Regions from separate parts of the Luteococcus sediminum genome, predicted to be linked through region 1. Evidence: riboswitches for the same ligand, from Rfam matches in the RefSeq annotation. Region 1 holds a riboswitch; the other holds the start of a gene.
What was found. Region 1 has a riboswitch for FMN ahead of ACYVKA_RS10190 (ABC transporter permease). Riboswitches for the same ligand answer to the same signal wherever they lie in the genome.
Positions count from the first base shown of each region.

Region 2: another riboswitch for FMN. It lies ahead of ribD (bifunctional diaminohydroxyphosphoribosylaminopyrimidine deaminase/5-amino-6-(5-phosphoribosylamino)uracil reductase RibD); the one in region 1 lies ahead of ACYVKA_RS10190 (ABC transporter permease).

Region 1 covers NZ_BAAGQL010000018.1:106,139-110,932, reverse strand. Annotated here, with positions in the region: gene ACYVKA_RS10195 (ABC transporter substrate-binding protein) at 1-1,013, opposite strand, end outside; gene ACYVKA_RS10190 (ABC transporter permease) at 1,010-1,798, opposite strand; FMN riboswitch at 1,888-2,010, opposite strand; gene hemQ (hydrogen peroxide-dependent heme synthase) at 2,051-2,758, opposite strand; gene hemE (uroporphyrinogen decarboxylase) at 2,755-3,801, opposite strand; gene ACYVKA_RS10175 (DUF3000 family protein) at 3,925-4,515, shown strand; gene ACYVKA_RS10170 (HRDC domain-containing protein) at 4,512-4,794, shown strand, end outside.
Region 2 covers NZ_BAAGQL010000019.1:38,524-43,317, forward strand. Annotated here, with positions in the region: gene ACYVKA_RS10690 (patatin-like phospholipase family protein) at 1-108, shown strand, start outside; gene ACYVKA_RS10695 (O-methyltransferase) at 118-681, opposite strand; gene ACYVKA_RS10700 (DUF3152 domain-containing protein) at 793-1,587, shown strand; FMN riboswitch at 1,677-1,807, shown strand; gene ribD (bifunctional diaminohydroxyphosphoribosylaminopyrimidine deaminase/5-amino-6-(5-phosphoribosylamino)uracil reductase RibD) at 1,935-2,963, shown strand; gene ACYVKA_RS10710 (riboflavin synthase) at 2,964-3,575, shown strand; gene ribB (3,4-dihydroxy-2-butanone-4-phosphate synthase) at 3,572-4,794, shown strand, end outside.

The sequences.
Region 1 (4,794 bases):
TCCACCGGCTTGGTGAGCAGGCCCGCGGTACGCATGAACTTCTCCATCGCCACGAAGCGCGACTCGGTGAGCAGTCCGTCGGGCCGCTGCTGGTCTCCATTCCACAGCGGGATGCTGGCCTCGAGGGTGGCGGCCGCAGACTTCTGGGCGGCTGCCGCCTCGAGTCCGGGCACGTGCCGGGTGGAGACCTGGATCGCAGCCGCGGGGTCGTCGACGACGGCCTGGATGCCCTTGACGCTGGCCCGGCAGACCGCCCGCACCATGTCGGGTCGTTCGGCCAGCACGGCGCGGCTGGTGACGATGCTGGTGCTCACCAGGGGGATCTCGTCGCCCAGGCCGATGGCGCGCACCGGCACCCCGGCGCCCTCGAACTGCACCATGTCGTTGTTGGCAAAACCCATGATGGCGTCGACCTTGCCGGTGGCCAGGGCCGCCTGCTGGGTGTAGCCGATCTGCTGGATGGTGACGTCCTTCTCGGTGAGCGAGGCCTGGTGCAGGGCAAGCTGGAGGCCGTACCAGGTCTCGCCGAACTTGCCGGGAACTCCGATGGTGTGGCCCTTGAGCTGCTCGAGGGTGGTGATCGGTGAGTCCTTGGGCACGATCACCACCACCGGGTAGGCGCGGTAGAAACCGGCGACGGTCACCAGGTCCATTCCTTCGCTGTTGGCCTGGAGCACCTCATCGCCGCCGGCGATGGCGAACTGCTCCTGCCCGGAGCTGAGGGCGTTGAACAGCCCCTCGCTGGCACCGTGGTGGCGCAGGCTCGCGTCGACGCCCGCCTGGCTGTACAGCCCCTTGGTGGCTGCCCAGTAGAAGGGGGCGAACTGGATGTTGGGGATGTAGGTCAAGCCGATCACGGCCTTCCCGAGCCGCGCTGCCCCCGTGGACGGCGACCCGGACGATGAGGCCGTGGCCGAAGAGGTGGCCTTCTGCACGGCGGTGCCGTTGCAGGCAGTCGTGGCGAGGCAGGCACCGCCCAGGGTGAGCAGGGTTCGGCGGGACAGGCTGGTCATCGGGAGGCCTTTCGCAGGGGGCGGGAGTCCTCGAGGCGCAGGCTGCGCTCGAAGTGGCGGATCAGGGAATAGATCGTCGAGGCGACGGTGCACAGGGCGAACAGGGTGGAGAACATGCCGACGGTGTCCACCTGGTCGCGCTGGACGGTCAGCAGCTGGCCCATGCCGTTGCCGCCCATCACCATCTCCCCGACCACGGCGCCGGTGATGGACAGGGTGAAGCCATTGCGCAGGCCGGCCAGCGCGCTGGGCAGGGCCAGCGGCCCCTCGATGAAGGCCAGCAGGGAGGCTCGGCCTGCGCCGTCCATCCGGGCGGCGTCGACAACCTCCGGGTCGACGTGCCGCAGGCCGAGCAGGGCACTGACCAGGATCGGGAAGAAGACCATCAGGGCGCACAGCAGGACCACCGCGGGCAGGCCATAGCCGATCCAGAGCACCAGCAGCGGTGCCAGGGCAATTGCCGGGATCGCCTGAGTGGCACCCAGGAAGGGATTGACGGCGTCCGAGAACCATCGGGACTCGTGGATGGCGACGGCCAACGGAATCCCCGCCAGCAGCCCCACGGCACAGCCCCCCAATGCCTCCATCAGGGTCAGGCCCAGGGCGCGCCACAACAAGGGGCCGGAGAGGTCGTTGCCCAGCCGCACCAGCACGTCTCCCGGTGCCGGCAGCACGAAGGCGGGCCACCCGGCCCGGTTCACCAGGAGCTGCCACAGACCTACCAGGACCAGGCCCAAGACCACAGGCGCGGTGATCGTGCGCAGGGTGGTGCGGTGTGTGCCCACGTGCGCCTCCCTCGTCGATCCCGCCTGTGCAGTGGCATGACGGGAGGACGCCGAGGGGTCTCGACGGGGCATGCGGCCGCAGCCGCGAGGCGTGTCTCCTCCCATCCGGACTTTCACCGTCGGTTCCGGAATTGCACCGGACAGGCCATCACGGGGATGGTTCGCGGACTGTCACCGCCGGCTCGGACTTGCACCGATCCCGGAACACGCCGTGCGGGGCCATTATAGGACCGGCCCCGCAGGGTGCCTGCCTCAACAGCAGGCGCAGCCACCTTCGTGGGGAGTACCCCAGCTGGCCAGGATGGTCTCGAGCTCGCGACGGCGGCCGGTGAAGAAGGGCTGTTCCTCGCGCATGTGCTTGCGGGCGTCGGCCGCGCGCAGCTCGCGCATCAGGTCGACGATGCGGTGCAGCTCGGGCGCCTCGAAGGCGAGGATCCACTCGTAGTCGCCCAGGGCGAAGCTGGCGATCGTGTTGGCCCGCACGTCCTTGTACTCGCTGGCCATCATGCCGTGCTCGCGCAGCATGCCGCGACGCTGGTACTCGGGCATCAGGTACCACTCCGAGTCGCGCACGAAGGGGTAGACGCACAGGTAGTCCTCGGCCTTCTCGCCCTGGAGGAAGTTGGGGACATGCGACTTGTTGAACTCGGCCTCACGGTGGATGGCCATCTGGGACCAGACCGGCGCCAGGGTCTGGCCCAGCTCGGTGGCGCGGAAGGCGAGGTAGGCGTCCTGCAGGGTGTCGGAGCTGGGCGCCCACCACCAGACCATCAGGTCGGCCTCGGCGCGGAAACCGGCGATGTCGTAGAAGCCACGGATGGTGAACTCCTTGCCCTCACAGGCCTTCTCCACCGCCGCGATCGCCTCGGCAGCGGCCTCCGGGCGCACCGGGGTGGTGCGCTGGAAGACCGCGATGTTCATGTAGTAGGTGCCGTGGTTGATCGCGTCGAACTTGCTCATGCCTGTGCCTCCTGGCGGATGGTGGGTGCTTCCTCGTGGACCAGCTCGACGATCCGGGTCAGCACGCCCGGGTCGGTGGTGGGCGGGACTCCATGCCCCAGGTTGAAGATGTGGCCGGGGGCCTTGGCCCCGGCACGGATGACCTCGCGGACGCGCTCGGCCAGCACCTCCCAGGGGGCCAGCAGCAGGGCCGGGTCGAGGTTGCCCTGGACAGCCTTGTCCGGGCCGATGCGTCGGCTGGCGACATCCAGGGGCGTGCGCCAGTCGACGCCGACGACATCACTGCCCGCCTCGGCCATCGCGGGCAGCAGCTCGGCCGTGCCGACACCGAAGTGGATGGTGGGCACGCCACCGGTCAGCGAACCGAGGACCTGGCTGCTGTGCGGCAGGACACGTTCGCGGTAGTCGCGCTCGGCCAGGGCGCCGGCCCAGGAGTCGAAGAGCTGCACCGCGCTGGCGCCCGCATCAATCTGCACCTGCAGGAAGGTGCTGGAGATCTGCACGAGGCAACGGCACAGCTCGTCCCACAACTCTGGGTCGCCGGCCATCATCGACTTGGTGCGGGAGTGGTCCTTCGAGGGGCCGCCCTCGACGAGGTAGCTGGCCAGGGTGAAGGGTGCGCCGGCAAAGCCGATCAGCGGCGTGGCGCCGAGCTCGTCGACGATCGAGGTGATCGATTCGGTGACGAAGCCCACCTGGGCCGGATCGAGGCTGCCGATCTGGTCGAGGTCGGCGCGGGTGCGAATGGGATTGGCGACCACCGGGCCGGTGCCCGGGACGATGTCGAGGTCCACCCCCATGGCCTTGAGGGGCAGCACGATGTCGGAGAAGAAGATCGCCGCGTCAACCTGGTGACGACGGACCGGCTGCAAGGTGATCTCGTGGATCATCCCGGGCTCCATGCATGACTGGAGCATGCTGGTGCCCTTGCGCAGTTCACGGTATTCAGGGAGGGATCGGCCAGCCTGACGCATGAACCAGACGGGCAACCGTACGCCCTGTTCGCGTCGAGCGGCAGCAACGAGGTCAGATGCGTGGCTCACCTGCTCGATTCAACCACACCCATGAGTGGACGGCACATCGTCGACGGGCCACAGGCTGAAGGCCTGGTGGGGACGCGGCGAGCCTGTCAGGGCGGCTGGGCGGCAGTGCCTAGGGTCTTGGCCGTGGAACCATCCCGCCTTACCAGCCAGCCGTCCAGCACCTTCGATGCCCTGCTGCGGATCATGGACGGGCTGGACTGGGCCGGTGACATGGATGTCGAGCGCATCCCTGGACCCCGTGGGCTCGCGGCCCGCTCGGCCGCACTGGCCGCCGAGGTGAACGGACGCGACCAACTGGCCAGCGGTCGGTTGGTGCTGCTGCAGGAGGACGAGGCGGTGCCCGCCTGGGGTGCCGACCTGCGCCTGGTGAGCCTGGTCCAGTCCGAGGTGACGCCCGGGATGGCCCAGGGTTCGACGGTGCACGACGTGGGCTGGAGCTGGGTGCAGGGCTCACTGGATGCCCGCCGTGCGCACTGGGGCGCCCGGTCCGGTACAGTCTCGACGGTTTCGAGTCGCACTTTCGAGGGACTCCAGGACAACCCCGACCATGCGGAGATCGAGATCAGGGCGTCGTGGACGCCCCTGCTGGATGATCCCGGCCAGCTGGTCGACCACCTGCTGGCCTGGCAGGACCTGGTGCGTACCGCCGCTGGCCTGCCTGGATCGTCCGCAGGCGTGGTGATGCTGGGTTCCAGGCTGGGAAGGACACGATGAACGACAAGACGAGCGCACAGTCCTCGGCGAGGGAACTCGCCGGCGAAGGCGCGCCGGGGGTGGCGGACACACCGATGGCGGTGCTCGACCGGCCGCGCGACGGCGCACCGACGGTCGTGGACACCCCGGAGGCCCTGGCCGCCAGCGTGGCCGCGCTGGCCGGCGGCACCGGAGCCGTCGCCGTCGACACCGAGCGCGCCCAGGGCTTCCGGTACTCATCCAAGGCCTACCTGCTGCAATTTCGCCGCACCGGCTCCGGCACCCACATCATCGACCCCA
Region 2 (4,794 bases), on a different contig from region 1:
ATCGTCAACCAGGAGCGGCGCATCGACCGGCTGCGGGAGGCGCACCGGCTGGGCATGGCCCAGGCTCGTCGGGAGGTGCCGCGCTGGGAGGACTTCCTGGGGCGCTGACCGCGCGCTTCAGGTCCGGGTGGCGATCACGACCGTCAGGTCGGGGGCCAGCTGGCTCTCGGTGGAGGTGAAGCGCTCGTCGGTGAGCCACCCCTCCAGGAGCGGGTCGACGTGCACGCCGGGGACGTTGTCGCGGAAGGGGTCCTCCTCGAGATCGTCGATCAACACCAGCCCGCCGGTCTCGACCAGTTCGTGGGCCAGGTCACGGCTCAGTACCTGCGCCGTGGCGCGGTTCATGTAGAGCAGGGAGAAGGGAGCCCGACAGCGCAACTGCTCACAGTCGCCGTCGAGCACCTCGATGTCGCTGCCGAACAGGATCTCACGGGCCTGGGCGGCACGCCGGGGGTCTGACTCCACACAGACCACGCGCGTGGCCTCGCTGGCTCCGCTGCGCAACCAGGCCACCCCGGTGCTGCTGCCGGTGGAGACGCCTGCGACGGTGCCGGTGCGACTGGCCGCCAGGGTGGCCAGTAGACGACCGGTCTCGTTTCGGGTGGTGTGCAACCATCCTGTGCGCAGGCACTGGCTCAGCGCCTTGCTGACCAGGGGCGGGATCTCGGTTGCGGTGCTCACGGCGCCAGTCTCGCAGAGTCCATCAAGTCAAAGGGGTGGCTCGCCAAGTGAGATGGCCGGGTCCTCGGCGCTGCAACTCCGTGCGCGTCCCCTGAGACCTAGGCTGGTCCCGTGAGTGAGCCAATCCTCGCCCCGACGCGGTTGACCCTGCGTGGACGGCGCCTCAAGGCCGCGTCCTTGGCCCTGCTGCTCCTGCTGGTCGGCATGGCCAGTCTGCGCAGTTGTCGTGCCGACCCGGATGACCGGACGTCTCCGGCGGTCCCCTCGCCCAGCAGCACGCCTGCGTCGGCCAGCTCACGTCCGACCAGCAGCCCGTCGGCCTCGTCCGATGCCGCCGACGACGCCCCGGCCGGCACCGACGGCATCCGTCGCAGCGGCATCACCGGCAAGGGGACGTGGCGCAACTCGACGCTCACCGTCGAACCGCCCCGCAAGACCGTCGCAGTTCATGACTACGTGGTGCGGGCCGAGGATGGCAGCGGCATCGGCGTCGACCAGGCCGCCCGCCAGGTGAGTGCCATCCTGAACGATCCCCGTGGCTGGCTGGGGCACCAGGGGAACTCCTTCCGCCTGGTCACCGATCCGGCTCGTGCGAAGTTCACGATCTACCTGGCCACCCCGGGCACCGCGCAGAAGATGTGCCCCCTGGACATCCGGATGACCTGGAGCTGCCGGGCCGGCACCAAGGTGATCCTGAACACCGACCGCTGGCTCTACATGACGCCCACCTTCGACGACGTGGACGAGTACCGCGCCTACCAGCTGAACCATGAGGTGGGGCACTCCATCGGCAAGGGGCACCTGGGATGCCCCAAGGCCGGGGCCAATGCGCCGGTGATGATGCAGCAGAGCAAGGGGCTGGACGGGTGCCGGCCCAATGCCTGGCCCTCGCTCGACCCCAAGTGAGTTTCGCCTGTGCTGGGTTGCCACGCAGGATGCCCGGTCGCCGCACGGACCCCGGCTCGTCCTGCCCGGGTGCCGTGGCACAATGGCCCCAACGTGTTCCGGGGTCGGTGCAAGTCCGAACCGGCGGTGACAGTCCGCGACCCGATCGCAGCCAGCGATCGGCTGAGCTGGTGCAATTCCAGGACCGACGGTGAAAGTCCGGATGGGAGGAAACACGTGGAGCAGCCAGGCGTCGTCGTCGGGCTGCCCAGGACGTGCGCGGCCAGTGGCCGGGCACGCCGGCGGCGCATCCGCTGATGCCCGCCCGCCCCGGTGCACCGACAGTGTCGACCGACCGGGAGCAGATGATGCAGACCACAGCCGAGGCCACCGCTATGCAGCGTGCCCTCGAGCTCGCCCAGCACGGCCTCGAGGCCGATCCGAACCCCCGCGTCGGCTGCGTCATCCTCGATGCGCACGGCGACGTGGTCGGCGAGGGCTGGCACAAGGGAGCCGGCACCGCCCACGCCGAGGTGGTGGCGCTGGCAGCCGCAGGCGAGGCCGCCCGTGGGGGGACGGCAGTGGTCACGCTGGAACCGTGCAACCACACTGGCCGCACCGGCCCCTGCGTCCAAGCACTGCTCGCGGCCGATATCGCGGAGGTCGTCTACGCCCAGGCCGACCCGACGCCCGAGGCGAGTGGCGGGGCCGCCACCCTGGCTGCGGCAGGGGTGCCGGTCCGCGGCGGGCTGCTCGCCGACGAGGCCCGGGCGGTCAATGCCACATGGACCTTCTCCCGTGGCGCCGGCCGTCCTTTCGTCACCTGGAAGTTCGCCGCCACCCTCGACGGTCGCAGCGCCGCCGCCGACGGCACCAGTCAGTGGATCACCGGCGAGCCGATGCGCCGGGCGATGAATGCCCGCCGGGCCCGGTGCGGGGCGATCGTCGTCGGCACCGGCACCGTGCTGGCCGACGACCCGCGCCTGACCGTCCGGGACGCCGCCGACCAGCCAGCCGAGCGCCAGCCGCTGCGTGTCGTGGTCGGTGACCGCCCGGTGCCCGCCTCCGCACGGGTTCGCGGCAACGACGGCCGCTTCCTGCAACTGCCCGGCAGCGACCCCCGCGCGACGCTGGAAAGCCTTGCCGCGCAGGGGATCCACCACCTCTGGCTGGAAGGCGGACCCACCCTGGCCGCCGCCTGGTGGCGTGCCGGCCTCGTCGACGAGGTGGTCTGCTGCCTGGCCCCGGCCCTGCTGGGCGCGGGACCGGCCGCCGTCGCCGACCTCGGCATCAGCACCATCGCCGACATCGACCGGCTGCGTCTGGTCGAGGTCGAGCACCACGGCGACGACCTCGCCCTCATCCTCAACCCGCTCAACACCACCAAGGAGAAGTGAATGTTCACCGGAATCGTCGAGGAGCTCGGCAGGGTCGAGTCCATCGAGCACGGCGCCGAATCGGCCGTGTTGCGCATCCGCGGCCCGCTGGTGGTCAGCGACGCCACCCACGGCGCCTCGATCAGCTGCAATGGCGTCTGCCTGACCGTCGTCGAGCACGACGAGGCCACCTTCAGTGTCGACGTGATGGCCGAGAGCCTGCGCCGCTCCAGCCTGGGTGAACTCGTGGAGGGATCCCCGGTGAACCTGGAGCGCGCCATGGCCGCCAATGGCCGCTTCGGTGGCCACGTCGTGCAGGGACATGTCGACGGCACCGCCCGGCTGCTGCAGCGGACCCCCGGCGAGCGCTGGGAGGTGGTGCGCTTCGAGCTGCCCGCCGCCCTGGCGCGCTATGTGGTGGAGAAGGGGTCCATCACCGTCGACGGGGTCTCGCTGACCGTGAGCGCAGTCGGCGAGGGCTTCTTCGAGGTCTCGCTGATTCCCACCACGCTGGAGATGACCACGCTGGGCAGCCGGCAGGTGGGCGACCTGGTGAACCTCGAGGTGGACGTGCTGGCCAAGTATGTCGAGAAGATGTTGGTGGCCGGCGTCGTGGCGGGAGAGCAGGCATGAACACCATCGAGGAGGCGCTGCAGGCGATGCGCGAGGGCCGGCCCGTGTTGGTGCTCGACGACGTCGACCGGGAGAACGAGGGCGACGTGATCGTCGCCGGCCAGACGCTCACCGACGCGTGGACCGCCTGGACGATCCGGCACAGCTCCGGCTACCTGTGCGCCCCGATGCCGGAGCAGTGGGCCGACCGGTTGGAGCTGCCGATGATGGTGCAGCAGAACCAGGACAGCCTGCGCACCGCCTACACCATCACCGTCGATGCCGCCGAGGGCACCACCACCGGCATCAGCGCCCACGACCGCGCCACCACGGTGCGGCTGCTGGCCGATCCAGACGCCACGCCCGCCGACTTCAACCGCCCCGGCCACGTGGTGCCGCTGCGGGCCCGCGACGGGGGAGTGCTGACCCGCCGCGGCCACACCGAGGCGACCGTCGACCTGTGCCGGCTGGCCGGGCTCTGCCCGGTCGGCGTGATTGGTGAGCTGGTGCATGACGACGGCACCATGATGCGCACCGACGCGGTGCTGGAGCTCGGCGCCCGCGAGGGCCTGCCCGTGGTCACCATCGCCGACCTGGCGGCCTGGCGCCAGCTGCACGACCGCGTGGAGGAGGTGGCCCGCACCGGGGTGCCCACCGAGGCCGGACGCTTCGAGACGATCGGCTTCCGCGACCTGGTCACCGGTGCCGAGCACCTCGCCATGGTCAGCCCCCATGGGCTGGGCGAGGCCAACCTGGTCCGGGTGCACTCGGAGTGCCTGACCGGCGACGCGCTGGGCTCGCTGCGCTGCGACTGCGGGCCACAGCTGCGCCGTGCGCAGCAGTTGCTGGCCGACGAACCCGGCGTGCTGGTCTACCTGCGCGGGCACGAGGGCCGCGGGGTGGGCCTGCTGAACAAGCTGCGCGCCTACCACCTGCAGGACGGCGGCGCCGACACCGTGGACGCCCAGACCGAGCTCGGGCTGCCCGTCGATGACCGGGAGTACGGGGCGGCGGCGGCCATCCTCAGCACCTTGGGCGTGCGCGGCATCACCTTGCTGAGCAACAATCCCGAGAAGCTCGACGCCCTGCGCCAGGCTGGCCTCGACGTGCTGGGGCTGCGCAGCGGAGCCACCGGCGTCAGCGCCGACAACCTCACCTACCTGAGGACCAAACGCGACCGGATGGGCCATGCGCTCCCGGCCGACCTGACCACCACCGACATCACCACCACGAACGGAGA